One region of the Streptacidiphilus sp. MAP12-33 genome, then DNA from elsewhere that is predicted to be linked to it. Evidence: riboswitches for the same ligand, from Rfam matches in the RefSeq annotation. Region 1 holds a riboswitch; each other region holds the start of a gene.
What was found. A riboswitch is a leader RNA that binds a small molecule or an ion and turns the genes downstream of it on or off. The one in region 1 is predicted to bind thiamine pyrophosphate.

Region 1 (9,731 bases):
AAACCGTGGCGCGGTAGTCGCACCACCCAGGCGGCGCAGCCGTCAGGGGCGCGCCGCTCTGCTGATCAGCGGCTCCTCCCCCAGCCTTCGGCCGGGAGGTGCCCCCTGCGTGGGCGCGAGCAACCACCGGTGTGCGGATGGTCCGGGGCGTTCGGGGCTCTACCTGCGTGGGAGGGGCGCCTTCCGGCCGAAGGCTGGGGAACTGTCGCGCCCCGCGGCGGAGCCGCAGATCGGCAGAGCCCTGGGCCCTGGACCCTGGACGGTGCCACCGCGCCTACTGCCTCCGGCCCGTCTGCGGGCGTCGGCTGCCCGCCCGGTACTGGACCGGCCATTCCACGCCCGGCCCCGACCACTCCTGCTCCGCCGCAGCGTGCAGCGTCCACGCCGGGTCGTACAGATGCGGTCGCCCCAGGGCGACCAGATCCGCGCGGCCGGCCAGCAGCAGCGAGTTGACGTCGTCCCAGGACGACACCGCCCCCACCGCGATGACCGGCACGCGCACGCGGTTGCGGATCGCGTCCGCGAACGGGGTCTGGTAGGAGCGGCCGTAGGCGGGCCGCTCCTCGGGGACGACCTGGCCGGTCGAGACGTCGATCGCGTCCGCGCCGTGCGCGGCGAAGGCCGCGGCGATGACGACGGCCTCCTCGGTGTCGTTGCCGCCCTCCGTCCAGTCCGTGGCGGAGATGCGGACCGTCATCGGGCGGTCCCCCGGCCACACCGCGCGCATCGCGTCGAAGACCTCCAGCGGCCAGCGCAGCCGGTTCTCCAGCGGCCCCCCGTACCCGTCCTCGCGACGGTTGGTCAGCGGGGAGAGGAACGAGGACAGCAGGTAGCCGTGCGCGCAGTGCAGCTCCAGCAGGTCGAACCCGGCCTCCGCGCCGCGCCGCGCCGCGTCCGCGAAGCGCTGTTTCAGCGCCTCGAGCCGCTCGTGCGTCAGCTCCGCCGGCACCTGGCCCACACCGGGCCGGTAGGCGAGCGGCGACGGGCCCTCCAGCGGCCACGCCTGCTCGGGGGCGAGCGGGTCGTCCATGCCCTCCCACATCAGCCGCGTGGCGCCCTTGCGCCCGGAGTGGCCGAGCTGGAGGCCGACGGCCGCGCCGCTGCGCTCGTGGACGAAGCCGGTGATCCGCGCCCACGCGGCCTGCTGCTCGTCGTTCCACAGGCCCGTGCAGCCGGGGGTGATCCGGCCCTCGGGGGTGACGCAGACCATCTCCGTCATCACCAGCCCGGCGCCGCCCAGCGCCCGCGAGCCGAGGTGCACCAGATGGAAGTCGTTCGGCAGGCCGTCCTGCGCGCTGTACATGTCCATCGGGGAGACCACGACGCGGTTGCGCAGCGTCAGCCCGCGCAGCCGGAAGGGGGTGAACATGGGCGGCGTACCGGCCTCGGCGAACTCCTGCTCCGCCGTCGCGACATAGCCCGGATCGCGCAGCCGCAGGTTGTCGTGGGTGATCCGGCGGCTGCGGGTGAGCAGGTTGAAGGCCAGCTGCCAGCCCGGCTGGTCGAGGTACTGCTCCAGGTTCTCGAACCACTCCAGGCTCGCCTGCGCGGCGCGCTGCGTGGAGGCGACGACGGGGCGCCGCTCCTCCTCGTACGCGGCCAGCGCCTCCGGCACGCGGTCGTGTCCGCGCAGTGCCTCCGCGAGCGCGACCGCGTCCTCCATGGCGAGCTTCGTGCCGGAGCCGATGGAGAAGTGCGCGGTGTGCGCCGCGTCCCCGAGCAGGACCGTCCTGCCGTCGCGCCAGGTGGCGTTGCGGACGGTGGTGAAGGCGATCCACCGCGAGTCGTTGCCGTGCAGCGCGTGCCCGCCCAGCAGGTCGGCGAAGAGCTTCTCGCAGGCGGCGACGGACTCCCGCTCGTCCATCCGGTCCAGCCCGGCGCGGCGCCACACGTCCTCGCGCATCTCGACGATGACGGTGCTGCCCGCGTCGGAGTACGGGTAGCCGTGCAGCTGCATCACGCCGTGCTCGGTGCGCAGCACCTGGAACTGGAAGGCGTCGAAGACCAGGTCGGTGCCGAGCCAGATGTAGCGGCACTGCCGCTCGTCCAGCTCGGGCCGGTAGACCTCTGCGGCGGCGGTACGGGTGCGCGAGCGCACCCCGTCGGCGGCGACGACCAGGTCGTACGCGCGCGCCAGCTCGGCGGCGGGCGGCGCCTCCGCGCGGAAACGCAGGTCGACACCGACGGCCCGGCACCGGTCCTGCAACAGGCCGAGCAGGCGACGCCTGCTGGTCGCCGCGAAACCGTGCCCACCGGAGGTGAAGACCTGGCCGCCGGGCAGGTGCACGTCGATGTCGTCCCAGCGGGCGAAGCCCGCCGCGAGGGCGGCGTACAGCTCGGGGTCGGCGTCCTCGATCCCGCCGAGCGTCTCGTCGGAGAGCACCACGCCGAACCCGAAGGTGTCCCCGGGCGCGTTGCGCTCCCAGACCGTCACCTCGTCCGCCGGCCGGTGCTGCTTGGCGAGCGCGGCGAAGTAGAGCCCGCCCGGCCCACCGCCGATGACCGCGATCCGCACAGCTGCCTCCCTGCCGTTATGCCGTGTCCCTCACCATCGTAACGAGAGCGCTATGCGGTGTCATCGGCCGCGCTCGTCGACCGTGCTGATCGACCCTGCTCATCGCCCCTGCCACTTGGGCGGGCGCTTGCCCGTGAAGGCGGCGTGGAACTCGGCGTAGTCCGCGCTCTTCATCAGCAGTGCCTGCGTCATCGCCTCCAGCTCGACCGAGGCCGCGAGGCTCATGTCCAGCTCCTGCGTCAGCAGCGCCTTGGTCTGCGCGAGGGCGAAGGCCGGGCCCTCGGCCAGGCGGCGCGCGAGCGCGCCCGCCGTGGCGTCCAGCTCCTCGTCCTCGACCAGATCGCTGACCAGGCCGTACCGGTCCGCGGTGACGGCGTCCACGGTGTCGCCCAGCATCAGCAGCTTGGTGGCGTGCCCGAGCCCGACCAGGCGCGGCAACAGGTACGCGGCGCCCATGTCCGCGCCGGCCAGCCCGACCTTGGTGAACAGGAACGCGAACCGCGCGGAGCGGGCGACCACCCGGAAGTCCGCGGCCAGCGCCAGCACGGATCCCGCGCCTGCGGCGATCCCGTGGATCGCCGCGACGATCGGGATCGGGCACTCCCGCATCGCCCGGACCACCTGCCCCGTCATCCGGGTGAAGTCCAGCAGCTCGTCCGGCCGCATGGCCAGGGTGGCGCCGATGATCTCGTTGACGTCCCCGCCCGAGCAGAAGCCGCGGCCCTCTCCCCGCAGGAGGATCGCGCGGGTGTCCCCGCGCTGCGGCAGCTCCGCGAGGAGATCGCGCAGGTCGGCGTAGGACTCGAAGGTGAGCGCGTTCAGCTTGTCCGGCCGGTCCAGCGTGACCGTCAGCACGCCCGCCTCGTCACGGGCCAGACGGAAGTGCCGCCACTCCTCGGTGAACGGCACGGATCCACGGAACGGGCTCATGGCAGTAGCCTCCCCTGTTGTCGACCAGCGTCACGAACACGATATGCCCAGGGGTGGACGGCTGGGAACGGCCGCCGGGCCGGGCCTGGTGCATACTGCAAGGGACGCCGAGGACGAAGGAGCTGAGCATGCGTTACGCACCGATCGCCGTGGTCGTGGCCGCGATCTGCGCACTGGAGTGGGTCACCTCGCCCACGGTCCTGGCCGCGCTCGCGGTCGTGATCCCGACGCTGATGCTCGCGCCTGTGGCGGTCCTGGCCGCGAGGCCTCTCGGGAACGAGGACGAGGCCGTGGGCAACCGGCGGGTGGCGTAACCACCCGGGGCGCGGGGCTTCGCCAATGCGCGGCTCCTCCCCCAGCCTTCGGCCGGGAGGTGCCCCGAGGTGCCCCCTGCGTGGGCGCGAGAACCACCGGCCTGCGGATGGCCCTGCGTGTGCGGTGCTCTACCTGCGTGGGTGGCCTGTCGGGCTGACGCGGCGGAGCCGCTGATCAGCAGAGCCCCGCGCCCCTGGAGGGTGCAACCTCAGGCGGTGGCAGCCTTCAGTGCGGTCGCCGGGTCGGCCGCCTTCTCCGGATCCAGCCGCGCGCCCGCCTCGATCAGCTTCCGTCCCTGCGCCAGGTCCCGGGGCTTGTCCACCGTCAGGACCGCCTGCAGCCTGTCCTCCCGCAGCCACAACACCGTGTCCTCGCCACGGGCGACCTGCTGCGCGCCCGCGTCGATCGAGCCCGCGACCTGGACCATGTGGCCGAACTGCTCGGACCAGAAGTACGGCACCGGGTCGTAGTCCACCTCCCCGCCCAGCAGGTTGGCCGCGACCACCCGCGCGCCCTGGAGCGCGTTGTCCCAGTGGTGCACCGCGAGCCTGCGCCCGTAGCGGGCCGACGGGAAGGACGCACAGTCGCCCACCGCGAACACCTCCGGGCGTCCCGCCCGCAGGCGCGCGTCCGCGCGGACCGCGCCGCGGTCGTCGAGGGGGATGCCGGAGCCGGCCAGCCAGGCGTTGTCGGGGCGGGCGCCGATGCCGACGACGACCACGTCCGCCGCGATCTCCCGGCCGTCGGTCAGGTGCACGGCCCGCGCCGTGATCCCGCTGACCGCCGAGGCCGTGAGCAGCTCGACCCCCGCCGCCGCGTACCACGCGCGCGTGCGCTCGCCGAACTCCGCGGGGAGCGCGCCCGCGAGCGGGGACGCGGCCGCCTCGACGACGGTGGTCTCGCAGCCCAGCTGCCGGGCGACGGTCGCCGCCTCGGCGCCGATCCAGCCGGCGCCGACGACGACCACGCGCGCGCCGGGTCGCAGCGCCGCGCGCAGGGCGAGCGCGTCGTCCTGGGTGCGCAGCAGGAACGCCGAGTCGGGCTGGCCGGGCAGCGCGACGGGGGCCGCGCCCGTCGCGAGCACGAGGTGGTCGTAGCCGAGGTCGCCGTCGTCGGTCTTGACCGCCCGCGCCTCGACGTCGAGGGAGAGCGCCCGGCGACCGAGGTCCAGGCGGATGTCCAGCTCGTCGAAGTCGATCTCGAAGCGCGAGTGCTCCGCCCGCCCCAGCAGAACGTCCTTCGAGAGCGGCGGACGGTCGTAGGGCGGGTGGGCCTCCGCGCCCAGCAGCGTCAGCGTCCCGGCGTATCCCTGCTCACGCAGGGCCACCGCCGTCTGCACCCCGGCCATTCCGGCCCCGACGATCACAACAGCCATTCGGCCACTGTATAGAGTGGGTCCAGAACGCGGGAGCCCGGAGCACCGGGCTGAGAGGGAGGCTGGGGCGCCTCCGACCGTCCGAACCTGATCCGGGTCATTCCGGCGAAGGGAGTGCAGAACCATGACGTCATCGGACGTCGATCGAGCCGTGCCGCCGGACGTGCTGGTCGTCGGCGGCGGGATCATCGGCCTGGCCGTGGCCTGGCGCACCGCGCAGCGGGGCCTCGCCGTCACCGTGCTCGACCCGGGCCCGGGGCACGGTGCCAACCAGGTCGCCGCCGGAATGCTGGCGCCGGTCACCGAGCTCCAGTACGGCGAGGAGCCCCTGCTCGCGCTCGGCATCGCCTCCAACGCGCGCTACGCCGACTTCGTCGCCGAGCTGACCGAGGCGAGCGGCGGGCTCGGCACCGGCTACCGCCGCTGCGGCACCCTCGCCGTCGCGCTCGACGCCGACGACCGGGCCGAGCTGCGCGAGGTGCACGCGTTCCAGCAGCGCCTGGGCCTGACCTCGCAGTGGCTGACCGGACGCGAGTGCCGCCGGCTCGAGCCGATGCTCGCACCGGACGTGCGCGGCGGGACGCTGGTCGCGGACGACCACCAGGTCGACGGGCGCCGCCTGGGCGCCGCCCTGGTCGAGGCGTGCCGCCGGGCCGGGGTGACCCTGCACCGGTCCCGCGCCGCCGAGCTGCTGCTCGACGGCGACCGCGCGGGAGGCGCCCGTGCCGAGGACGGCACGACCCTGCGCGCGGAGCAGACCGTCCTGGCCGCCGGGAGCTGGAGCGGTGAGCTGCCGGGCCTGCCGCCCGAGGCCCAGCTGCCCGTCCGCCCCGTCAAGGGCCAGGTGCTGCGGCTGCGGATGGAGAGCGTGCAGGGGCCGCTGCCGATGCCGTTCCTCTCCCGCAACCTGCGCGCGGTCGTCAAGGGCGTCCACCTCTACCTGGTGCCGCGCGAGGACGGCGAGCTGGTGCTCGGCGCGACGATGGAGGAGCAGGGCTTCGACACCACCGTCACCGCGGGCGGTGTCTACGAGCTGCTGCGCGACGCCCGGGAGCTGCTGCCGGGCATCACCGAGCTGCCGCTGGTCGAGGCGAGCGCGGGCCTTCGGCCCGGGACGCCCGACAACGCGCCGCTGCTCGGCCCGACCGCGCTGCCGGGCCTGGTCGCCGCGACCGGCCACCACCGCAACGGCGTGCTGCTGACTCCGGTGACCGGCGACGCCATCGCCACCTACCTGACCACCGGCGCATTGCCTCCCGAGGCGGCGCCGTTCACTCCCACCCGCTTCCAGCACAGCCCGATCCCGGAGTTCGCCCGATGACCGCCCCCGCCGCCTCCATCCGACTGACCGTCAACGGCGAGATCCGCTCGCTACCGGGCGGGGTGACCCTCGCCGAGGTGGTCGCCGAGCTGTCGAGCGCGCGCAGCGGTGTCGCGGCCGCCGTGAACGAGGCCGTGGTCCCGCGCAGCGAGTGGAACGGCACCGTGCTCGCCGACGCCGACCGCGTCGAGATCCTGACCGCCGTCCAGGGAGGCTGACCACCATGGCCGACGACCTGCTCACCATCGCCGACCGTTCCTTCTCCTCCCGCCTGATCATGGGCACCGGCGGCGCGCCCAGCCTGGAGGTGCTGGAGCAGGCGCTGCTCATCTCCGGCACGGAGCTGACGACCGTCGCGATGCGCCGGATCAACCCGGCCGCACGCGGCTCGGTCCTGGAGGTGCTGCGACGTTGCGGCATCGACGTACTGCCGAACACCGCCGGCTGCTTCACCGCCGGGGAGGCGGTGCTGACGGCGCGGCTGAGCCGTGAGGCGCTCGGGACCAACTGGGTCAAGCTGGAGGTCATCGCCGACGAGCGGACCCTGCTGCCCGACCCGATCGAGCTGCTGGACGCCGCCGAGACCCTCGTCGACGACGGCTTCGTCGTCCTTCCCTACACCAACGACGACCCCGTCCTGGCCCGCAAGCTGGAGGACGTTGGCTGCGCCGCGGTCATGCCGCTGGGCTCGCCGATCGGCTCCGGGCTCGGCATCCGCAACCCGCACAACTTCCAGCTGATCGTCGAGCAGGCGAACGTCCCGGTGATCCTGGACGCGGGCGCCGGCACCGCCTCGGACGCGGCGCTGGCCATGGAGCTGGGCTGCGCGGCCGTGATGCTGGCCACCGCGGTCACCCGCGCCCAGGAGCCGGCGCTGATGGCGGAGGCGATGCGCAAGGGCGTGGAGGCCGGGCGGCTGGCCCACCGGGCGGGCCGCATCCCCAAGCGGTTCCACGCCGAGGCGTCCTCGCCGATGGCGGGCCGGGCGGCGTTCGACCCGGAGGCACCGGACTTCTGAGCCGGGCTGCTGAGCCGGGCTGCTGAGCCGCGTGCCGCACCCGCCCGTGCCGCCCCGGCCGTCACACTTCTGCGACGGATCGGGCCGTGGCGCGGGCGGAGGTTCCGCCTCCCCCTACACTCCTCAGGGTGGACGTAACGCTGCAGGACCCCCTTATCGGGCGCATGCTCGACGGCCGGTACCGGGTCGAGCAGCGCGTCGCCGTGGGCGGCATGGCCACCGTCTACCGGGGTCTGGACACCCGGCTGGACCGGGTCGTCGCGCTCAAGGTGATGCACCCCGCCTTCGCGGCCGACCCGGAGTTCGTCGGGCGCTTCATCCGCGAGGCCAAGGCCGTCGCCAGGCTCTCGCACCCGAACGTCGTCGGCGTCTTCGACCAGGGCGAGGACCACTCCGCCGTGCCGGCGGTGGTCTTCCTGGCCATGGAGTACGTGCCGGGCTGGACCCTGCGCGACCTGCTGCGCGACCGCGGCGCGCTGAGCCCGCGCACGGCGCTGGACATCCTGGAGCCGGTGCTGGCCGCGCTCGGCGCCGCCCACCGCGCGGGCCTGGTGCACCGGGACGTGAAGCCGGAGAACGTGCTGCTCACCGAGGACGGCCGGGTCAAGGTCGCCGACTTCGGCCTGGTGCGCGCCGTCGACGGGCAGACGGCGGCCACCACCCAGCAGGTCATGGGCACCGTCTCCTACCTGGCGCCCGAGCAGATCGAGCGCGGCGCGGCCGACCCGCGCACCGACGTGTACGCGTGCGGCGTGCTGCTCTACGAGATGCTGACCGGCTCCAAGCCGCACACCGGCGAGAGCCCGATGCACGTCATCTACCAGCACCTGAGCACGGACGTCCCGCCGCCCTCGCAGCGGGTGCCCGGTCTGCCGCAGCCTCTGGACGCCGTCACGCTCGCCGCGACGGCGCGTGAGGCCTCCCGCCGTCCCGCCGACGCGGTCGAGCTGCTGGCCGCGCTCCAGCAGATCCGGCGCGGGCTGACGCCCGCGCAGCTGGACGCGGAGCCGCAGCGACCGGTGCCGCAGCAGCCGGGCGGTGTCGGCGCCGCCACCACCGTGCTGCCGCCGTTCGCGGGCGCGGCCACCGGGCCCGCCGCGGAGGCACCGGTGGAGCGGACCTCGATCATGGACCCGGCGCTGCTGCGCGAGCTGCCCGCCGACTTCGTGATGCCGCGCCACGAGACGCCCGACGCACCGCCGGTGGCGCGCCGCCGCCGGGGCGGCGGCCGCCCGCGCTGGGTGCTGCCGACCGGGGTGGTCCTGGTGCTGGCGCTGCTGCTGGCCGGGCTGACCTGGGCGCTCAACGGCGGCCTCTACACGAGCGTGCCGGGCGTGCTGGGCGAGCCGCAGGCGACGGCGGTGCGGACCCTGGAGAACGCGGGCTTCGTGGTCCAGGTCCGGCAGGACTTCTCGCCGACCGTCGCCAGGGGCTCGGTCATCGGTACCGATCCGGGCCCGGGCGCACACGTCCGCAAGGACGCCACGGTCACCGTCGACGTGTCCAAGGGCGCCCAGCGTCCGACCGTTCCCTCGCTGTCGGGCAAGTCGGTGGGCGACGCGACCACGGCGCTGCAACAGGTCGGCCTCGTCGTCGGCGGGCAGCGGCAGCAGGGCGACCCGACGATCGCCGCCGGTGCCGTCATCGGCACCGACCCGGCGGCCGGCACCCAGGTCGCGGCGAACACGCCGGTCACCCTGATCGTCAGCTCCGGCCCGCAGCCCGTCGACCTGCCGGACGTCACCGGCGAGAGCGTCGCCCAGGCCACCTCGGACCTTCAGCAGGCGGGCTTCCAGGTGAAGGTCGACCCGAACCAGGTCTTCTCCGACCAGGACGCGGGCACGGTCGCCTCGACGACTCCGGGCGCGGGCCCCTCGCAGCAGGGCGTCACGGTGACGCTGACCGTCTCCAAGGGCCAGCAGCAGGTGACCGTGCCGGACGTCACCGGGCTCAGTGAGAAGGACGCGCAGCGCACGCTCAAGCAGGCCGGGTTCAAGGTCCGCACGCTCGGCTTCTCGCTGTTCGGCACGCCGACCGTCCACAGCCAGAACCCGGGCGGCAACAGCCAGGCCGGTCTCGGCAGCACGATCACCATCTGGGTCTACTGATGACGCTCACTCCGGTCACCGTCTGGCACCTGGAGCAGGCCTCGGCGGCCGCTCTCCCGGCGGAGCCCGTGCCGGCCCCCGCCGGGCTCGACCTCGACGTGGTGCGGGCCGAGGCGATCGGCCCGGAGTTCGCGCGTTTCCTGTACACG
Region 2 (9,731 bases), on a different contig from region 1:
CCGAGGCCGGCGTCCGGGTCCTCGACTACTTCGACGCACTGCGTGTCCGGACCGGCCCGGTGATCGCGACGCCGACGCGCTACGTGCTGCTGGTGGCGCCCTACTCGTTCCCGGAGCTGGCCGAGCTGCTGGAGGCCCAGGAGTGGGTGCCGACCAGCCTGCGCTACCACGGTCCCGGTGGCTACCTGGTGCTGCCGCCCTCGCGGACCGCGGCCGGGTCGCTTCGCTGGGTCCGCCGTCCGGCATCCGCGCGGCGGGAGCCGTGGCTGCCCGCGGTGGGCGATCTGGTGGAGGCGCTGGTCGCGGCGAGTGTCGCGACGCCGGACGGGGCCTCGCTCGCGCCCTGAGCGGCTTTGCCCACTGGAAGTACCAAGGAAAAGGAAAAGGCCCGGCCGCTGGCGACGGGGGATGCACCAGCGACCGGGCTGTTCAAACCGTAACAAACTCTGGCCCGCAAGCAAATTCCCTTGGGGTGTCGGTTTGTGCGGAATTATCGACTCCACCGGGTGAATGTGACGCAGATCACCTTGTTTGCGGTGGAGTCGACTGCCGAAAGTGAGGCCAATTCAGCTCAGCGTCACCTGGCGGCTGGTGAGCCCCGCACGCGCCTTGCGCTGCTCCGGCGTCAGCGGCTCGGTCACCGCCAGCGCGGCGGCGAGGCGCTCGGCGAACTCCGCCGCCGGCTTCTCGACGTCCGCGGCGGCCAGCTCCTGCGGCAGGTCCCAGACCGGCACGACCAGGCCGTGGGCGCGGAACGAGCCGACCAGCTTGGTGCCCTCGCCGAGGGAGGCCTCGCCGGTCGCGGAGAGGCGCGCCAGCGCGTCGAGCAGGCGCTCCTCCTCGTGCGGCATGACCCAGCGCAGGTGGTTGCGGTCCGGGGCGGCGCACCAGTAGGCCTGCGGCACCGAGTCCAGCTTCGCGGTCGGGATGATCGCCGCGTTGGCCTGCTCCAGCGAGGCGGCGACCTCGCCGGTCGCACCGGCCGCGTCCTCCAGCCAGAACTCGAAGCCGGTCCGCACGTCCGGCTCGAACGTGGCGTCCAGGTCCAGCAGTTCCTGCAGGCGCGGGCCGCCCGGCTCGGGGCGGCGCGGCGGCACCGGGTTGCCCGGCTCGGTCGCCAGCGCCTGGATCAGAGCGTCCGCGAGGTCCCGGCTCAGGTCGCCGGAGGAGGTCTGGGTCTGCAGGCCCAGCAGGACGCTGCCGTCCTGGCGGCGCATGGCCGGCCAGGCCATCGGGAGCACGGTGGCCAGCGTCACCGACGGGACGTCACCCGTTGCGGTGGCAAGCGTCTCCGCGTTGACCGTCAGCGCGACGGTGGCGGCGGGCACCAGCTCGCGCAGGGCGACCCAGTCGCCCTCGCCCGGCAGTCCCTCGAACGGCCGCTGTACCAGCTCCGTCACCGCGTGCGCGGCCTCCCGCCCGTGGCACGCCTTGTAACGGCGCCCGGACCCGCAGGGGCAGGCTTCCCGCGCGCCGACGACGGGCACCGGCCCGTCGGTGACGGCCGCGGCGGTCCGGAGGGGGGCCTTCTTCTTGGCCATGGTGCGTACTCCCGAGGGGACGGAACGTGAAAGCGGGAACGAAGTTCCCTCCGGGAGAGCCTAGAGGTAGTTGCACGGCCCGGGCGGCGCAGCCGCCTCAGGGGCGCGGGGAACCGCGCGAGCAACCACCCGAGGCGGATGGCCCTGCTCGATGAGGACCGTCCGCGCGTGGGTGGCCTGTCGCGCAGAGCCCCGCGCCCCTGAGGCGGTGCGACCGAACAGAGGTGCCTAGCTGGCCGCCGCCGCCGGCGGCTCCTCGCGGCGGGCGTGGCGGGCGCGGACGCGGAGGATCGCCCAGACGGTGACCTCGCCGGTCGCGTCGTCGCGGACGCCCCACTCCGAGGCCAGTTGGCCGACGATCCCCAGCCCGCGGCCGCCCTTCGCCGTCAGGGACGGATTCCCGCGGCGTGGCCGCGTCGGGCCACCGCCGTCCGTCACCTCGACGGTCAGCAGGCCGTCGCTGTGCAACTCCCAGCCCACCAGTACTTCTTCGCGCTCCTGTGCGGTCAGCTCCCGCTCCAGCGGTCTCGCGTGCCGACAGGCGTTGCTCAACAACTCCGACAGGATCAGTACCGCGTCGTCTATGACGGGCTCGGGGACCAGGCGTTCACCGAGATCCTCACGCAGCCTCCGTCGCGCGGCACGCACACTCTCCGGACCATGAGGTACTGCCATGGTCGACGAAGAAGTCGGCACATCATGCGCCACCACCACGGCCACCCCCGGACCTCCTCCTTCGTCTTGCGCCAGGGTGTGAATGCCCGGTGCGGGCAAGTCGAAAACTGAAAACAAGGCAACCCTGCGTGCTTTCCAGGAGCTCGCGGCGGGCGCAAGGAGCGCATTTAACAGCGCGTCACAACCCCGCTACGCTGCGCATTCATTCGACGCCTCGGAATGGTGTTCCAGCCACGATCCAGAGGAATTTCCAGCCATTCCGGACGAATGGATCGGGCCGTTGGCCGGAATGAACCCCACGACTCGGTCTAGCGTCCGAGCTGGTCGAGAACTCGCCGCGGATGGTTGGTGATGATCGCGTCCACGCCCAGCCGCAGGCACAGCTCGACGTCCTCCGGCGCGTCCACCGTCCACACGTGGACCCGGTGGCCGGCCCGGTGCAGGGCGGCGACGTAGCCGGGGTTGGCGCGGATCAGGTCGATACCGGGGCCCGCGATCCGCGCGCCGTGCGGGAGGGAGCCGTCGCGCAGCCAGGGCAGTACGCGCTCCATCAGGAAGACCGTCGGAAGCTCCGGCGCCATCTGCCGCACGCGCTTGAGCGAGAGCTGCGAGAAGCTCATCACCCGCACCGGTGAGGGCTCGTCGCTCCGGCCGTTCGGCAGGAGGTCGAAGCGGCGCAGCAGCTCCATCAGCCGCTTCTCGACCAGGCCCGCGTAGCGGGTGGGGTGCTTGGTCTCGATCGCGAGCTCCACCCGGCGCCCGGCGTCGGCGTGGAGTTCGAGCAGTCGCTCCAGCGTCAGCACCCTGGTGTGCTCGGGCGAGGTCCAGTCGGCCTCCTCGACCTGCGTCGAGCCGTTCGCCTTCCACGCGCCGAAGTCGAGCTCGGACAACTGCGCCAGCTCCAGGGTGGAGACGACGCCGCGCCCGTTCGATGTGCGGTTGACGGTGCGGTCGTGGACGCAGACCAGGTGGCCGTCGGCGGTCAGCCGGACGTCGCACTCGAGACCGTCCGCGCCCTGCTCCACCGCCAGCTGGTAGGCGGCGAGGGTGTGCTCGGCGAAGGTGCCGGAGGCTCCTCGGTGGGCGATGACCGTCGTCCGCGCGCGGTTGGGGACGACGGTCCGGGGGCTGGGCTGGTTGTGCACGCCTCTACCTTATTCGGGTCGCGTGTACGTCAGGTGAACGCGCAGCCCCGTACCGTCCGCGCAGGTCAGGCAGGTCAGGCAGGTCAGGCGCGGGTCAGGCCGCGCGGCGGCGCAGCACCGGGGTCAGCGCCCAGGTGACCCCGCCGGCGACGAGGAAGGAGAAGAGCGAGGCGGAGGTCCACGAGGTGGGGTGGATGTGGGTGAACTTCTGTGCGTCGGCCCAGAAGCTGATCCACCACGCGTACGGCAGCGTCGCCGGGTTGATCAGCTCGTAGAGGACGAAGCCGAGCGCCCAGGGCAGCAGCGTCAGCCAGCGGGTCGGCGCCTGCTCGCTCATGTCCCAGCCGTCACGGCCGCGGCCCAGGAAGAAGTCGACCGCCAGCACGGCGAGCAGCGGCACGAAGAACGCGCCGATCAGACCGAGGAAGGCGTAGTAGATGTCGGTGAACTTGCCGATCTGAAGCGCCGAGCCGGTCACCAGAGCGCCGATGCCCAGGGTGAGCCAGCGGCGGTCGACCTTCGGGAACAGGTTGTGGATCGACATCGCCGTCGAGTAGACGTTCGCGAAGGACTGGTCGGCCTCGCGCAGCACCAGCACCAGGAAGAACAGCCAGCCGGCGGTCAGCCCGGTGAAGGTGGAGAAGATCTTGTTCGCGTCCCCGCCGACCTGCGTCAGGGCGATCGCGCCGACCACGTAGCACCACACCTGCGCCACGGTGTAGCCGGAGAAGGTGCCCCAGAAGGACGCCTTGCCGGTGCGCGAGTGGCGGGTGTAGTCGGCCGCCAGCGGCACGAAGGAGATCGAGACCGCGACCACGTAGTCGGTGGCGCTCAGGAAGCCGTTCCAGTTGCTGCCGCCGGGGTTGTGCACGCCGTGACGGGCCAGCTGGACGGTGAAGTAGAGCATGGAGACGCCGACGGCGATCGCCACGTAGCGGCGCAGCGCCGCGATCGAGCCGAGCGGCCAGATCGTCATCGCGGTGGTGAGCAGCCCGGCCAGGACCACGTAGACCCAGCGCGGGATGCCGCCGTACAGCGCCTGGGCGCCCTGGGTGATCACGATCAGCTCGTAGATGCCCCAGCCGATGCACTGCAGGATGTTCAGCACGGTCGGCAGGTAGGACAGCCGGGTGCCGAAGAGCCCGCGCAGGACGGCCATGGCGGGCGCGCCGGTGCGGGTGCCGATCAGCGCGGCGAGCGCCAGCATTAGGGTGCCGACCACGGTGCCGACGACGATCGCGGTGAGGGAGGCGGCGAGGGCCAGGTTCTGGCCCTGGCCGTTGACCATCACCGTGGCGGCGCTGGAGAACCCGATCAGGCTGACGCCGAGATTGGCCCACAGGGCCGCCTGGTCGCGGAAGCCGAGCGTTCTCGGCGGTGCGGTGTCGAGGACGAGCGGCGCCTCGGCGCGTGCGTCGGCGGACGACGGCTGGGCGTTGTGCAGGGTCGCGGACATGGCCGTGTTCAGAGCTCCCTACGCCGGCATTACCCGGTCAGGTTCAGGCGGTCGGCGACCCTGCCGCGTCAGCGGCTCGTCGCCCTCTCAGCCTGGAATGAGGTCCAAGCTCCCGCGCATATGATGCGTGTGTTCGAGGGCATGGTAAGCCGTCGCGCCGACGTGGCCAAGAGCATCGCCGCAGTTCGGACATCCGAACCAGGTGCTGCGCGCACGGCTGGGACTTACGATGCCCCGACAGCGTGTGCGGAATGCTAGGGGCGTTGGTCCCTCAACAAGGAGGTCGTTCGTGAGCACCGAGCACGAGGGCGGACCCGAGGGGACGCCGTCCCCTGCCCCCGCTGCGGTTCCGGCGGACAGCACGGATCGTCCGGTGGATCAGGCGCCCGCGAGCAGCCCTATTGAGCCCCCGGCCGACCCGGAGCTGGCTGGCTACCCGGCCCCGGCGGCCGAGCCTGCTGACGCCGCCGCCGAGCCTGCCGCGGCCGAGCCCGCGACCGTCGAGCAGACGGCCTTCGCGCCTGCCCCGGCCGCGCCCGCCGCTCCCGCGCCCGCTGCGCCTGCTGCGGCCCCGGTGAGCGACAGCGCGCCGACCCAGCCGCTGCCGCAGCCCCCGGTGCCCCCGTACCAGCCGGAGCCCGCCGCTCCCGCCGCTCCCGCCGCCCTGGCGGCCGATGCCCCGGCTCACGCCCCGGCCCAGCCCGTGACGCCGCCCACGACGCAGCCCTACGGCGCGCCGCCGCTGCCGCCGGTCCCGCCGACGCCGCCCACCTCGGGTGCCGGCGGTGTCTTCGGTGCGGGCGAGCCGCCCTACGGCGGTGGCCCGGCCGTGTCGCCCTCCCCGTACGGCATGTACGGAGCGGGTGTGCCCTACGAGAAGCCGAAGAAGGTCAGCCGTCGCGGCACCTTCATCGCCGTCCTCGCCGCGACCGCGATCCTCGCGGGCGGTCTCGGCGGCGGCATCGGCGCCTGGCTGGAGAGCCGCAACTCCGGCGGCGCGGACGCCAGCACCACCGTCTCCAGCAGCACCGACCCGAAGGCGCTCAGCCGTGCGCCGGGCTCCATCGCCGCGATCGCGCAGAAGGCGCTGCCGAGCGTCGTCACCATCGAGGCGAGCGGCTCCTCGGAGTCGGGCACCGGCACCGGATTCGTCTTCGACACCCAGGGCCACATCCTCACCAACAACCACGTCGTCGCGCCCTCGCTGGGCGGCGGCAAGCTCACGGTGAAGTTCGCCGACGGCTCCAGCTACGGCGCGTCCGTCGTCGGCCGCGCCCAGGGCTACGACGTCGCGGTGATCAAGCTGGACTCCACCCCGAAGGAGCAGCTGGTCCCGCTCCCGCTGGGTGACTCCGACCAGGTCCAGGTGGGCGACACGACCATCGCCATCGGCGCGCCCTTCGGGCTCTCCGGCACGGTGACCTCGGGCATCATCAGCGCCAAGAACCGCCCGGTCGCCTCCGGCGACCAGACCGGCGCGCAGACGTCCTACATGAACGCCCTCCAGACGGACGCCTCGATCAACCCGGGCAACTCCGGCGGACCGCTGATGAACGGCGAGGGCCAGGTCATCGGCATCGACTCGGCGATCCAGTCCACCGGCCAGTCCACCGGTGGCAGCCAGTCCGGCAGCATCGGCCTCGGCTTCGCCATCCCGATCAACCAGGCCAAGTGGGTGGCCCAGCAGCTGATCAAGACCGGCCAGCCGGTCTACCCGATCATCGGCATCCTCCGCGACGACACCTACACCGGTGACGGCGCCCGCATCAACACCTCCTCGGTCCAGGGCACCCCGCCGGTCACTCCGGGTGGTCCCGCCGACAAGGCCGGCCTGAAGCCGGGCGACGTGATCACCTCCCTCGACGGCGTGATCATCGACTCCGGCCCGACCCTGGTCAGCGAGATCTGGGCCCACCACCCGGGCGACAAGGTCACCGTCACCTACACCCGCAATGGGCAGTCCCACACGACCATCCTCACTCTCGGTTCCCGAACCGGTGACAACCAGTAATCACCGCCATCCGCGGCTCAACTCGTGAGAAGATCCCTGCCGTGGACCGTGATCGCATACGATCACCGCGTCCGCGCCAGGAGTCTTGCCCGAGCGGCCTAAGGGAACGGTCTTGAAAACCGTCGTGGCTTCACCGCCACCGTGGGTTCAAATCCCACAGACTCCGCAGTAGATCGGCCCCCGACCAGCGACAACGGTCGGGGGCCGATCGGTTGGAAGAGGTCGGACGCCAATGGCTGTGGGCACGGTCGGGCAAGCGGTCGGGCTGTTCGCCGTCACGAACGTGGACGACATCCTGGTCCTTTCGCTGTTCTTCGCCCGGGGCTCCGGGGAGCCGGGTCTCACCCGTCGGATCATGGTCGGCCAGTACCTGGCGTTCGCGGTGATCCTCGCCGTGTCCGTGGCGGCCGCCCTGGGCGCGTCGTTCCTCCCGAGGACGGCGCTGCCCTACCTCGGGCTGCTGCCGCTCGCCCTGGGGCTCAGGGCCGCACGGCAGTCCTGGCGCCACCGCGCCGCCCCGGGCGAGGCCGCGCCGAGGAGCAGGCAGAGCGGGCCCAGGACGCTGGAGGTCGCCGCGCTCACCCTGGCCAACGGCGGCGACAACATCGGCGTCTACACGCCGGTCCTCGCCACGGCCGGCCCCGGAGGGATCGCCGTCTACGCCGCCGTCTTCCTGGCCCTGGTCGCGGTGTGGTGTCTGGCGGGCAGGTACCTGGCCACCCGCCCGGCCGTCGCGAAGGCGCTGGGACGCTGGGGCGACGTCCTCCACCCCGTCGTCCTCAGCGGTATCGGCCTGTTCGTCCTGATCGACGGTGGCGCGCTGTAGGGTGCCGCCGTCGATCACCCGGCTAGCGCAGAACGCGGTAGTCCAGGAGCAGGTAGCCCGCCGGGGAGGGGCGGCTGCGGAGGAGTTCGAGGCGGAGCGGGGGCAGGTCGTCGAGGAGGCGGCGGCCCGTGCCGGCGATGCCGGGTGCCACCACGAGCTTGAGCTCGTCCACGAGTTCGGCGGCGAGCAGGGCTCGCGCGAGCGAGATACTCGCGTGGACGCCGATCTCGCCACCTGCCCGCTGCCTGAGCGCCCGGACGAAGTCGAGCGGTTCGCCGTCGATCGCCGAGGCGTGGTCCCAGCCGCCGTCGAGGGGCGTCGACGTCGCGACGTACTTGGTGACGTGGTTGATGAACGTCGCGAAGGGCTCGATCGGGCTGCTCGGCCAGAACCGCGCCCACTCGTCGTAGCTGCGGCGGCCGAGGAGGACCGTGTCCTGGGGTTCGATCACCGCGGCGAGGTTGGCGTCCATCGCCTCGTCCCAGTCGGTGAAGAACGTGTCCGGGGCCTCGGCGACCCCGTCGAGCGACAGCAGCATGTAGACGACGATCTTGCGCACGCCTCGTACCTCCGATTGGTGTCGGTGCCCATCATCCGACGGATCGGGGCGGGGGAACTCATCGCCGCGACGCGCGGCGGATTTCCGGTCGGCCCCGCCGGCGGGCGTGGGCCGGGCTGCCCGGACGCCGGGGTCACTGAGCTGTTCGCGCCCCCGCCGGTGGGCCGGTGGGCCGGTGGGGCAGGCTGGGCGTCATGGCAGACTCCCTCCTTCCACCGCCGGCCGACGCCACGCCGCGGCAGATCGCCGACGACTACCTCGACGCGATGGTCGGTCGGGGCTGACCCCGGAAATCCGGGTCCATGCGTGCTCCGCGCCCGATCCACACCAAAGGGCGAAATGGCCCGGCAGCTCTGGCTCTTTGTCGATTCGTTGAGGAATTCTGACTGTGCGACGTCGCAGTCCGCAGCACTCCGAAGTACCGCAGAACCAGCCAGGAGGACCGCATGTCCCGTATCCGTACCGCTCTCGTCGCCGTTCCGCTCGCCGCCGCCGCCCTGCTGATCGGGGCGGGGGCCGCGTCCGCCGACAACGGAGCGTTCGCGGGTGGGGGTTCGAGCAGCAGCACCACCACCAGCTCCGTGACCGACACCGGGACGGGGAACCTCTCCGGCTGGGTGGACGGCAATGCCAACTGGTCGCAGCAGACGGCCAACGGATCCGGCGCGGCCAACCAGAACAACACCTTCGCCCTGAAGGGCAACGCCGGCCAGGTGTTCAGCAACCAGTCCAACAGCAACGTGCGGATCGTGTTCGGCGGATAGCCCGCGTCGGACGGCGCTCACGGCCCCGGGGTGTCCCCCTCGGGGCCGTGGTCGTGTCTTGACACGGCCGGTATATCTGACGCAGTGTCAGATCTGTGAATCTGGAGGCTTACCAGGGACTGCCCTCCACCGTGGCCGGAGTGGGGCCCGATCCCGTCAACGCGCCCATGATCAGGCACTGGTGCGAGGCCATGGGCGACGCCGGCCCGCCGGACGGGATCGCGCCGCCCGCGATGCTTCAGGCGTGGACCATGGGACTGTCCGGTCGCAGCGAGCACTTCGACGCCCTCATGCGGGAGCTGGAGGCCGCTGGATACGCCTCCGTGGTCGCCACCGACTGCGAGCAGGAGTACGCGCGGCCACTGCGAGTCGGTGAGCGGGTGCTGTTCGACTCCGTCATCGAGAGCGTCTCGGTGGAGAAGCACACCGCACTGGGTACCGGCTACTTCATCACCACGCGGATGAACGTGCGCGCCTACGACGAGGCGGCCGGGGAGAAGCCGGGGGAGGCGACCCCGGTCGGGACGCACCGCTTCCGCATCCTGAAGTTCAGGCCCGTCGCCGCGGGCGAACGTCCACAGGCTGTGGACACGAAGCCGCGGCGTCCGAGGCCGGTCGTCAACCGTGACAACGCCGGCTACTGGGAGGGCGTCGCCGCCGGCGAACTGCGGTTCCAGCGCTGCGACGCGTGCCGGACGGCCCGCTTCCCGTGGCTGCCCGGATGCAACGCCTGCGGCAGCGACCGGTGGCACGC
Region 3 (9,731 bases), on a different contig from region 1:
CGGCCATCGTCATCGCGTGGTGGGTGCTGTCGGCGATAGTCGGCATCTTCATGGGGCTGCTCGGTCTCGTGTTCAAGCTGCTTGCCGTGGTGGCGCTCGGCGCGGTCGTGGTGATCCTGGTGAAGAAGGCATCCAAGAGCTGACGTGAGCTCACCCGCTCATGACAGAAGGGGCCGACCGCGTCAGATGCGGTCGGCCCCTTCGCTCGTGACGAGCTGTCGCTCAGTGCGCGGTCACGCACACCGGCGCGCTGGTCGCCGGGATGTTGTCGTACCCGAACTGGGTGAGGTGCGGGTTCTGCCCGTAGACGGCACGGAAGCAGACGTTGCTGCCGACGCGCATCCGCACGGCCCCCGGCGCCGGGTGGGACGGGCTGGTGCCGGAGAGCGGGTCGTTGTGCCAGACGCCGCTGCCCGCCACGCTCCACTGGTACTGCACGGTCGCCCAGAAGGGCGGCTCGAAGTGCCAGGTGCCGTTGATGCGCTCCCAGTCGCTCGCGTAGAGCGAGACGTAGGAACCGCGCTTCACCGAGGTCGCCGAGACGTGGGCGTAGGCCGCGGTGGCCCAGCCGGTCTGGTAGGAGAACGTCTGGGCGGACATCAGCCCGCTGTCGGAGACCAGGTGCAGGGTGACGGTGCCACCGGTCTCCCTCGTCAGCGGTGTCGGCAGTGAGAGCGAGACCGGCGTGGCCCCGGTGCCGGACGCCACCACCTTGATCCCGTTCAGCACCACCGACCACGACCGCAGCTTGCTGAAGCCGTCCGGCGCGGAGACCTTGGCCTTCACCTGCAGGGGGCTGCCCGCCACCACGGTCTGGTCCAGGACGGGCCAGTTCGAGGTGAGCGGCAGGGCGACGGTCACCTGCTGGTCGACGCTCTGCTGGACGCCCGCGTTGTCGGTGACGACCCAGGTCAGCGTGTGCCGGCCGAGCGGCAGCCGCTTGAGCGGCGTGCCCGACGTACCGGCTGCCGGGAGACGGCAGCCGTGCCCGTCCCAGACCAACAGGCCCGCGTCGACGGCGGAGTCCTGCCAGAGCTGACCGTCCACGTCGAGCTGGAGGTGGGTGACACCCGGGTAGGAGAAGGACTGACCGCAGCCGGTCCAGCCGGGGTGGGTGACGTCGGCGTACAGGGCCTGTCCGTCCGGCCGAGTGGCGGTGGCCTGCGGGGTGACGGTGAAGCCCGAGTCGACGATGACCTCGCCGGTCCTCGGCGCACTGACGATGCCGTTGCTGTCGGTCGCGACGGCATAGACCGAGTAGAAGCCACCGGGCAGCGAGCCCTTGGCGAAGTGGACGGTCCAGGTGCCGTCGCCGTTGTCGGTGAAGTGCGAGACCGGCCAGGCCTGCGCCCCCGGACCGGCTGCCTCCAACTGCACGTCGGCGATGGTGGTCCCGGCCGGAGCGGTCGGCGAGACGGCCGGCGTGACGTTGAAGGTCAGCTGATCCGCCGTGGCGACACCGGCGATGCTCGGCAGATTCGACGAGAGCAGATTCGGGCGGTGGTTGTCGATGTCGACCGGGGTGCTCGCCACGGAGCTCGTGGCGCCGGCACTGGCGGCGAACGCGCCAACAAAACGGCTTCCGTCAGGGATGACGGGGAGGGCTGCGCCGCCGGTCTGGCCCGGCCGTACGGCCGCAGTGTCGATGGTCCAGTGGAGCGTGCAGGAGGCATCGCACTGGCCGGGCTGGATCGCGATGGTCTGGACGAGTCCGGACCGAGCGACGTAGTACTCGATCTGCGTGGCAGGGGCGCCCGGGCTTGAGGTGACCGTCGCGGTGACGCCGATGACGCCGGAGACGGTCGGGGTGGTGCCGGGTGTCGTCCCGTCGATGCTGATCGAGACGGTGGGTGCCGCGGCGGCGTGAGCCGCTTCGGTGAACGATACGGAGGCGCACAGGGTGGCCGCTGCGAGAACGGCTGCGGATCTGAGGCGCCGGCGGGATATGCGCACGGGGCTCCTCGGGAAGGAAGAGAGATCACTCGACGGTGATCAACGACGAGACTCTAGCCGTCCGCCCCAGCCCCCCGCACATGGATTCGGCCGCGCCGAGACCGCAACTCACCGACGGCGGCGGTGGGATGTCCGGGCTCGTGCCGGTACTTCGGGAAGATCCGCGACATCGCGCGAGGCCACGAACGCCGCCAGCGCGGTCGTCAGCGGCACGGACGCGATCAGGCCGATGCTGCCGACGAGTGTGCGCACGACCTCCTCGGCGACGATCTCGCTCGTCGCCACCTGCCACACCCCGCGGTGCGACAGCGAGAAGAGCAGCATCAGCGGCAGCGCCGCGCCCGCGTAGGCCATGACCAGGGTGTTGACCGTGGAGGCGATGTGGTCGCGGCCGATCCGGATCGCCGCGCGGTACAGCGCCCGTGCGCCGAGGGCCGGGTTGGCGGCGTGGAGTTCCCAGACGCTGCTGGCCTGGGTGACCGTCACGTCGTTGAGGACGCCCAGCGAGCCGATGATGACGCCGGCGAGCAGCAGACCCGGCAGTTGGATGCCGGGAAAGAGCGAGTGGACGAACGCCGTCTCGTCCGAGGTGTTGCCGGTGAGCCGGGTCAGGCCGATGAACAGCTGGCCCAGGCCGCCGATGAGGGCGAGCGAGGCCATGGTGCCCAGGACCGCGACGGAGGTCCGGGCCGAGAGGCCGTGGCAGAGGTAGAGGGCCAGCAGCATGATCAGCCCGCCGCCCACGACGGCGACGGCGAGCGGCGGTTCGCCGCCGAGGATGGCCGGCAGCACGAAGAACGTGAGCACCAGGAAGCTGATCGCCAGTGCCGCCAGCGCGGCCAGGCCGCGCAGGCGGCCCACCAGGACGACGGCGAGCGCGAAGACGCCCGCGAGCAGGGCGACGGGGACGCTGCGGTCGGCGTCCTCCACCGTGTACTGCAACGCGGTGGGCGCCGTCGGCGAGTAGTCGACGACGATCTTCTCGCCCGCCGAGTAGACCGCGGTCTGGTCCGGGGTGAGGGTCTGGGTGACGCTGCGACCGGAGTTCTTGCCGCTGGTCAGCTGGAAGGTGATCTCCGTGCAGGTGCCGGAGTCCCCCGTCGTGCTCGTGGCGGTCGAGCCCTGGCCGCAGGGCACGGTGCGGGTGGCCGTCACCGTGCCGGTGACGGTGATCTGGTCGAAGCCCGTCCCCGTCGGGGCGTGGGCCGGCAGCGGCGCGGGCCACAGCAGGTAGAGGCCGGACAGCACGGCCAGCGCGAACGGCACCAGCACCGCCGCGAGCAGGACGCGCAGCCGTGCGGACGCGGGACTGGCCGGGCCGTGGTCGTGGGTGTGCCCGTGTCCGTGCCCGTGACTGTCGGGGTGGTGGTGCTCTGCCACGCTGGCGAACGCTACAGCGTGTCCACTCCGTGGCCCAGCCCTGGCCAAGCTCCGCCATTCCTCGCTATCGTCGTGTGCATCTCATCTGTAGACGCGGGAGCTCGGAGCACCGGGCTGAGAGGGCGCTGACGTCGCTGCGCCGACCGCAGGAACCTGACCGGGTAATGCCGGCGTAGGGAGTAGTGGGTCTGATGACCACGCATGACGACACGCAGCACAAGTCTGTCTCCAGCACCGAGGGCGGCTACCCGACCCCGGCCTGGCGCAAGGCGTACCACCAGGGCTCCCGGCCCGATCTGCGCGTCCCTTACCGCGAGGTGCTGCTGAGCACGGGTGGCACCGTGCCGCTGTACGACACCTCCGGCCCGTACACCGATCCCGCCTTCGAACCGGACGTGCGCCGCGGCCTGCCACCGTTGCGTGACGCCTGGATCAGCCAGCGCGGTGACGTCGAGGACTACCACGGGCGCGAGCCGCGCCCGGAGGACGACGGCCTCAAGCACACCGCCCCGCGCGGTGTGCTGGTGGGCGCGGGCCTCGACGGCCTCGACGCGGTCTTCCCCGGCCGCCCGCGCCGTCCCCGGCGCGGCCGCGACGGCGCCGCGGTCACCCAACTCGCCTACGCGAAGCGGGGGATCGTCACGCCCGAGATGGAGTTCGTGGCGCTGCGCGAGGGAATGCCGGCCGAGACCGTCCGCGAGGAGATCGCGGCCGGGCGGGCCGTGCTGCCGGCGAACGTGAACCACCCGGAGTCAGAGCCGATGATCATCGGCTCGAGGTTCCTGGTGAAGATCAACGCCAATATCGGCAACTCCGCGGTGACCTCCTCGATCGAGGAGGAGGTGGAGAAGATGTCCTGGGCGACGCGCTGGGGCGCGGACACCGTCATGGACCTCTCCACCGGTCGCAACATCCACACCACCCGCGAGTGGATCCTGCGCAACTCCCCCGTCCCGATCGGCACGGTGCCGCTGTACCAGGCACTGGAGAAGGTCGACGGCAAGGCGGAGGAGCTCAGTTGGGAGGTCTACCGCGACACCGTGATCGAGCAGTGCGAGCAGGGCGTCGACTACATGACCGTCCACGCGGGGGTGCTGCTGCGCTACGTGCCGATGACGGCCCGTCGCAAGACGGGCATCGTCTCGCGCGGTGGCTCGATCATGGCGGCCTGGTGTCTGGCGCACCACCAGGAGAACTTCCTCTACACCAACTTCGAGGAACTCTGCGAGATCCTGCGCGCCTACGACGTCACCTACTCGCTGGGTGACGGCCTGCGTCCGGGTTCGATCGCGGATGCGAACGACGAGGCCCAGTTCGCCGAGTTGCAGACGCTGGGTGAGCTCGGCCGGATCGCACGGGCGCACGACGTCCAGGTGATGATCGAGGGTCCGGGCCACGTCCCGATGCACAAGATCAAGGAGAACATGGATCTCCAGAAGGAGATCTGCGACGAGGCGCCCTTCTACACGCTCGGCCCGCTGACCACGGACGTGGCACCCGGCTACGACCACATCACCTCGGGCATCGGCGCGGCGATGATCGCCTGGTGGGGCACGGCCATGCTCTGCTACGTCACGCCCAAGGAGCACCTGGGCCTGCCCAACCGCGACGACGTCAAGACGGGCGTGATCACCTACAAGATCGCCGCCCACGCGGCCGACGTCGCCAAGGGCCACCCCTCCGCCCAGGCCTGGGACGACGCCCTCTCCGACGCCCGCTTCGAGTTCCGCTGGGAGGACCAGTTCAACCTGGCCCTCGACCCGGAGACCGCCCGCGACTTCCACGACGAGACGCTCCCGGCGGCCCCGGCGAAGACGGCGCACTTCTGCTCCATGTGCGGGCCGAAGTTCTGCTCGATGAAGATCAGCAGGACCGTGATGGACATGTTCGCCGGTGAGGAGCCTCTGAACGGCGACGACGCGACTGTCGTCTCCGGGATGAAGGCCAAGTCCGAGGAGTTCATGGCCCAGGGCGGCAAGGTGTACCTGCCCGTGGTCGACTGATCGGCAACTGATCGGCAACGCCGACGGGCCGGCCTGCAGGAGTTGCAGGCCGGCCCGTGGCGTCACCGGTCACCGAGGGAGGATCGGTCAGCCGACCAGAGTGTTGTAGGTGCTCCAGCCGTTGCCGAGGGAGACGCGGGCCTTGAAGGGGGCGCTGGGGTTGCCGGTGCCCTGGTAGAGCCAGAGCACACCGCTCGCGTCGCGGGCGACCAGGTCGGTCCAGACGTCGTTGGTGATGTCACCGACGCCGACGATCGAGTCGTAGGTGTTCCAGCCGCCGCCGACGCGGACGCGGGTCTCGAAGGGGGCGCTGGGGTTGCCGGTGCCCTGGTAGAGCCAGAGCACGCCGGTGGTGTCTCGCGCCACCAGATCGCGTGCTGGCCGGTGTGCGGACACGAACGGGTACGCCGTGCCCGAATGCCGGGGTATGGGCCGTTTGACCGTTGAGAACGAGGGCCGGGCCGGGTGTGAATTCCATGAGCGCCCGCCAGGCGCAGCGGCTTGTTCCGGTGCCGGGCGGGGTGGCGGGTGCCACCCCGCCCGGCGGCGGGATCAGCCCTCGCCGATGTCGACCTGCGAGGTGGGGAAGCAGCTCGGCGCCTGCCTGGTCAGCATGGTGGCCAGGCTCCCCACGGACTTGTGGAGCGCGTCCGCCGGGGATTCGTCGACGATCAGCAGGGTGTCCCCGTGCGGGATGGCGCTGGGGTCGAGCAGCGCGATACGGCCGTTCCTGGGGTCCAGGGACATCACCTTCTCGAGGTGGCTGCTGTCGACCGGGACGACCTTGCTGGGGCAGGCGGCTGATGGGGTCAGTACGACGGCGGGCAGGCCCGCCCGGCGCAGCGCCGCCTGGAGCCCGGAGAGGCGCGTGCCGATGATCTTGAGGGCGACGACCTTGTCGGGGCGGATCGTCACGGTGTAACCGACGTCGCCGAGGGCGGGCGCCGGGTTGCCGCCCACGCTCGGGGAGGTGACCGGCGCGGCGTGGGGGGCAACGGGGCTGCCGCCGGCCTGGGCTCCCAGGACGACCGCGGTGACGGCGGCGGCCAGCCCGAGCGAGGTCACCGCGATGCGGCGGGCGTGGCGCGGCCGGACAGGGGTCCGGTCGAGGGCGGTCATCTCTGCGGCGCGGGCGGTCAGCTCGTCGCGCAGGCGCTGCTGGAAGTTCACGGGGGTGGGCACACGGGTGTTCACGAGGCGGCCTCCAGAAGGGCGGTGCGGGACGGGTCGGTCGGCGGGGTGACGCTGCGCAGCGCCTTGCGGGCCCGGTGCAGCCGCATCCGGGCGGTGGCGGTACTGATGCCCAGGGCCTGGGCGGCCTCACGGGTGGTCAGTCCGTCGACGGCCACCAGGTCCAGCACGGCTCGCAGCGATTCGCTCAGGGCGCCGTGAAGACCGGCCAGCCGCCGGGCGGCGCGGGTGGCGTCGATGCGCGCCTCGATCGCGGCGACGTCCTGTTCGTCCAGCATCCGGCGGCCTGCGATCTGGGAGACGGCCTGCTGCTCGCGGGCGCTGCCGCGGAAGTGCGAGGCCAGGACGTTGCGGGCGATGCCGTACAGCCAGGCAGCGGGCGCCCCCCGCCGGGCGTCGTAGCTGTCCGCCTGCTCCAGCGCCGTCAGGAAGATGTCGGCGGTCAGGTCGGCGGCCAGGTGCGCGCTGTCGGTGCGCCGGGTGACGAAGCCGAGGATGGCGTCGAAGTTCTGCTGGTAGAACTCGGCGAACCCTGATGGGTCCCTGACGGGTGGGGCTATCGGGTGCTCCGTGGGCACGGACGCTCCTTGGGACGAACGAGTTACTGCCTTACACCTCTACTTGGTTCCGGCGCAGAAAAGCGTCACATGGTTTCGGCGTCCCGAAACTCCGGGGGCCTCGTGAGACGGCTCCGCCCCCCTCGGGGCTTCCCGAAGGGGGCGGAGCGGGGTGTGGCGGGTGTGGGGGTCAGACGGTGTCGGACCGCGGTGACCGTGGCGGACGCCGGAGCTCGCTCCGGAGGGAGCGGAGGTCCTGGCGGACCTCGCGGACGTCGTCGGACAGGTCGTCCACCTTGTGGTTCAGGGCTGTGACGACACGGCCCATGGAGTCGAGGCGACGATCGACGCCCTCGGCCCAGTCGGGCGCCGACGGGGCCGGGACGATCTCGCCGTCGATGACCTGTCGCCAGGCCTCGGCGGCGGGGTCGCGGGAGGTGACCTCCCACTCGTCCCAGTGGGGTCCGGGGCCGAGCCGCCGGCCCGGCGGCATGCCGTGGGACGGGGGCTGTGGATTCCCGGCGGGCCTGTGGACAACTCGCTCCTCGGTGTCGAGGAGGTACGCGCGGACGCGTCGTGCGACGGCGCTGTCGCGCAGCAGCATCGCGACGTTGAGGACGGCGCGGCGGTCGTAGATTGCGATTCCACGGCCGCTGACCTGCGTAAAACTCATGTTGAGTTTTACGAACCGAGACTTTTCCACACCCTTGAGGATGTGGAGACCGTTGGCTTCGAGCTCTTCGCGGTGGCGCTGCGAGAGGTTGTTGATGGTGCTTTCGGGGACCTCGAAGTAGTCGGCGACCATCCGGGTCGTCACGTAGGTGCCGTCCGGGAGCATGGTGAGGATCTTGACCTTGTCGAGCGCCTCGACGCGGTGCACGACGCTCCTGCGCAGCGCGCGGGACTCGATCAGTGCGATGTCAGGTGGCATGGCGATGCCGCCTCTCATGAGCAGGGATGAAGGAACGACGCCGCACGACCCAGCGGCCAGGGGCGCAGGTCGCTGACGGCCACAGATCCATCCCGCCGGGGGCTGCCCGGACTGCTCTGAGATTCACACGCGTTTCGAAGTCGACTCACCCTGGTTGCCTGCGCGCACCCTGACCAACGACGCTCCGTGTCCGGCGGTTACGCCGAATGCCTGGTTCGTCGGATCGTCATTCCGTCACGTCCTGCGGGTACCAGCGCAGTTCGATGGTGTTGCCGTCCGGGTCCTGGAGGTAGACGGAGGTCGCGCTGCCGCGGGCGCCGAAGCGCGGGACCGGGCCGGAGACGACCGGGACGGTGGGAGGGAGGGCGGCGAGGAAGGCGTCCCAGTCGAGCGGGGCGACGGTGAGGCAGATGTGGTCGACGTTGGACTCGCCGCGCGGGCGGGAGACCAGGTCGATGATGGTCTCGGCGGAGATCCGGACGGAGGGGAAGGGCACCTTGCCCGCGCGCCATTCGGGGACGCGGACCGGCTCAAGACCGAGCAGACCGAGGTAGAAGTCGAGGGCGCGGTCGACGTCGGCCACATTGAGGACCAGGTGGTCGAAGGCCTGGACACGCAGGGTCTGGGTCGGGGTCGGGGTGCTGCTCACTTCGCGCTCCTCGGGTGGGCTGGGCCGATGCTCTGGGGGTGTCTCCATGGTCGGCGGGGAGCATGTGCCGAACAACGCACGATCGGCATACGATCGTTGAGCAGGATTCAACGATCGGGGCGGGGGCTGGGTCCGTGTGGGAACGCGTGGAGGTCGAGGTGTTCCTTGCGCTCGCGGAGGAGTTGCACTTCGGGCGGACCGCGGAGCGGCTGGGGCTGACCACCGGGCGGGTCAGCCAGGTGGTGCGGAAACTGGAGCGCCGGGTGGGCGGGCCGCTGTTCGAGCGGACCAGCCGGACGGTGCGGTTGACCGCCGTGGGCCGGCAACTGGCCGAGGAGCTGGGCCCGGCGGTCGCGGCGGTGGAGCAGGCGTTGCGGCGGGCGGTGGACGCCGGGCGCGGGGTCACCGGCGAGCTGCGGGTCGCGTTCCTGGGTGAGTTCGTCGGGCCGGTGCTGCTGCGGGCGGTCTCCCTCTTCGGCGAGCGGCACCCCGAGTGCCGGGTCGACGTGCGGGAGGTGCAGTTGTTCAACTCCCGGGCCAGCCTGGAGGACGGCTCGGTGGACGTGCTCATCGCCTCCTATCCGTTCGAGGGGATGGCCAACGGACCCGTCCTGCTGAGGGAGCGCCGGGTGCTGGCCGTGCCCGCGCGGCATCCGCTCGCCGAGATGGTGGAGGTCTCGCTGGAGGCTCTCGGCGACCATCCGGTGGTGCAGTATCCGGCGGCCACCTCCGTCGGCTTCAAGCGGGACCGCACCCCGGAGTTCACTCCGTCCGGGCGGCCGGTGCCGAAGGGGCCGGTCGGCAGCACCTTCTCGGAGATGCTGAGCCTGGTCGCGATGGGCAGGGGCGTCCTGCCCGTCGGCGAGCACGCCCGCCGGTACTACCCGCGTCCCGACCTCGCCTACGTGCCGCTGCGCGACGCACCGCCGATCGAGCGCGGGCCGGTGTGGGTGGAGGCCAACACCACGGCGCGCGTCCGCGCCTTCGTGCAGGCCGCCGCCGATGCCGTGGCGGCCGACGCCGTGGCGGGTGGCGATGGGGCGGGTGGCCGTGGGGAGGGACTGCTT

Region 2: linked by a shared signal. The riboswitch ahead of ABH931_RS00880 (cytosine permease) and the one ahead of thiO (glycine oxidase ThiO) in region 1 are both predicted to bind thiamine pyrophosphate.
Region 3: linked by a shared signal. The riboswitch ahead of thiC (phosphomethylpyrimidine synthase ThiC) and the one ahead of thiO (glycine oxidase ThiO) in region 1 are both predicted to bind thiamine pyrophosphate.

The regions. Positions count from the first base shown of each region.
Region 1 covers NZ_JBGCCA010000022.1:127,605-137,335, forward strand. The annotation lists gene ABH931_RS22305 (PaaX family transcriptional regulator C-terminal domain-containing protein) at 1-17, shown strand, start outside; gene ABH931_RS22310 (bifunctional salicylyl-CoA 5-hydroxylase/oxidoreductase) at 275-2,515, opposite strand; gene ABH931_RS22315 (enoyl-CoA hydratase family protein) at 2,615-3,445, opposite strand; gene ABH931_RS22320 (hypothetical protein) at 3,574-3,759, shown strand; gene ABH931_RS22325 (NAD(P)/FAD-dependent oxidoreductase) at 3,969-5,135, opposite strand; TPP riboswitch at 5,155-5,266, shown strand; gene thiO (glycine oxidase ThiO) at 5,260-6,456, shown strand; gene thiS (sulfur carrier protein ThiS) at 6,453-6,674, shown strand; gene ABH931_RS22340 (thiazole synthase) at 6,680-7,474, shown strand; gene pknB (Stk1 family PASTA domain-containing Ser/Thr kinase) at 7,603-9,582, shown strand; gene ABH931_RS22350 (GNAT family N-acetyltransferase) at 9,582-9,731, shown strand, end outside.
Region 2 covers NZ_JBGCCA010000001.1:164,023-173,753, reverse strand. The annotation lists gene ABH931_RS00900 (bifunctional DNA primase/polymerase) at 1-347, shown strand, start outside; gene ABH931_RS00895 (DUF5926 family protein) at 567-1,541, opposite strand; gene ABH931_RS00890 (ATP-binding protein) at 1,770-2,216, opposite strand; gene ABH931_RS00885 (glycerophosphodiester phosphodiesterase) at 2,525-3,361, opposite strand; gene ABH931_RS00880 (cytosine permease) at 3,456-4,817, opposite strand; TPP riboswitch at 4,816-4,943, opposite strand; gene ABH931_RS00875 (S1C family serine protease) at 5,107-6,828, shown strand; tRNA gene ABH931_RS00870 (tRNA-Ser) at 6,908-6,994, shown strand; gene ABH931_RS00865 (cadmium resistance transporter) at 7,061-7,654, shown strand; gene ABH931_RS00860 (dihydrofolate reductase family protein) at 7,677-8,213, opposite strand; gene ABH931_RS00855 (hypothetical protein) at 8,660-8,977, shown strand; gene ABH931_RS00850 (OB-fold domain-containing protein) at 9,073-9,731, shown strand, end outside.
Region 3 covers NZ_JBGCCA010000001.1:247,043-256,773, reverse strand. The annotation lists gene ABH931_RS01255 (DUF5326 family protein) at 1-143, shown strand, start outside; gene ABH931_RS01250 (hypothetical protein) at 223-1,953, opposite strand; gene ABH931_RS01245 (YibE/F family protein) at 2,062-3,333, opposite strand; TPP riboswitch at 3,417-3,529, shown strand; gene thiC (phosphomethylpyrimidine synthase ThiC) at 3,525-5,336, shown strand; gene ABH931_RS01235 (hypothetical protein) at 5,424-5,702, opposite strand; gene ABH931_RS01230 (hypothetical protein) at 5,889-6,530, opposite strand; gene ABH931_RS01225 (RNA polymerase sigma factor) at 6,527-7,105, opposite strand; gene ABH931_RS01220 (hypothetical protein) at 7,275-8,015, opposite strand; gene ABH931_RS01215 (VOC family protein) at 8,242-8,634, opposite strand; gene ABH931_RS01210 (LysR family transcriptional regulator) at 8,823-9,731, shown strand, end outside.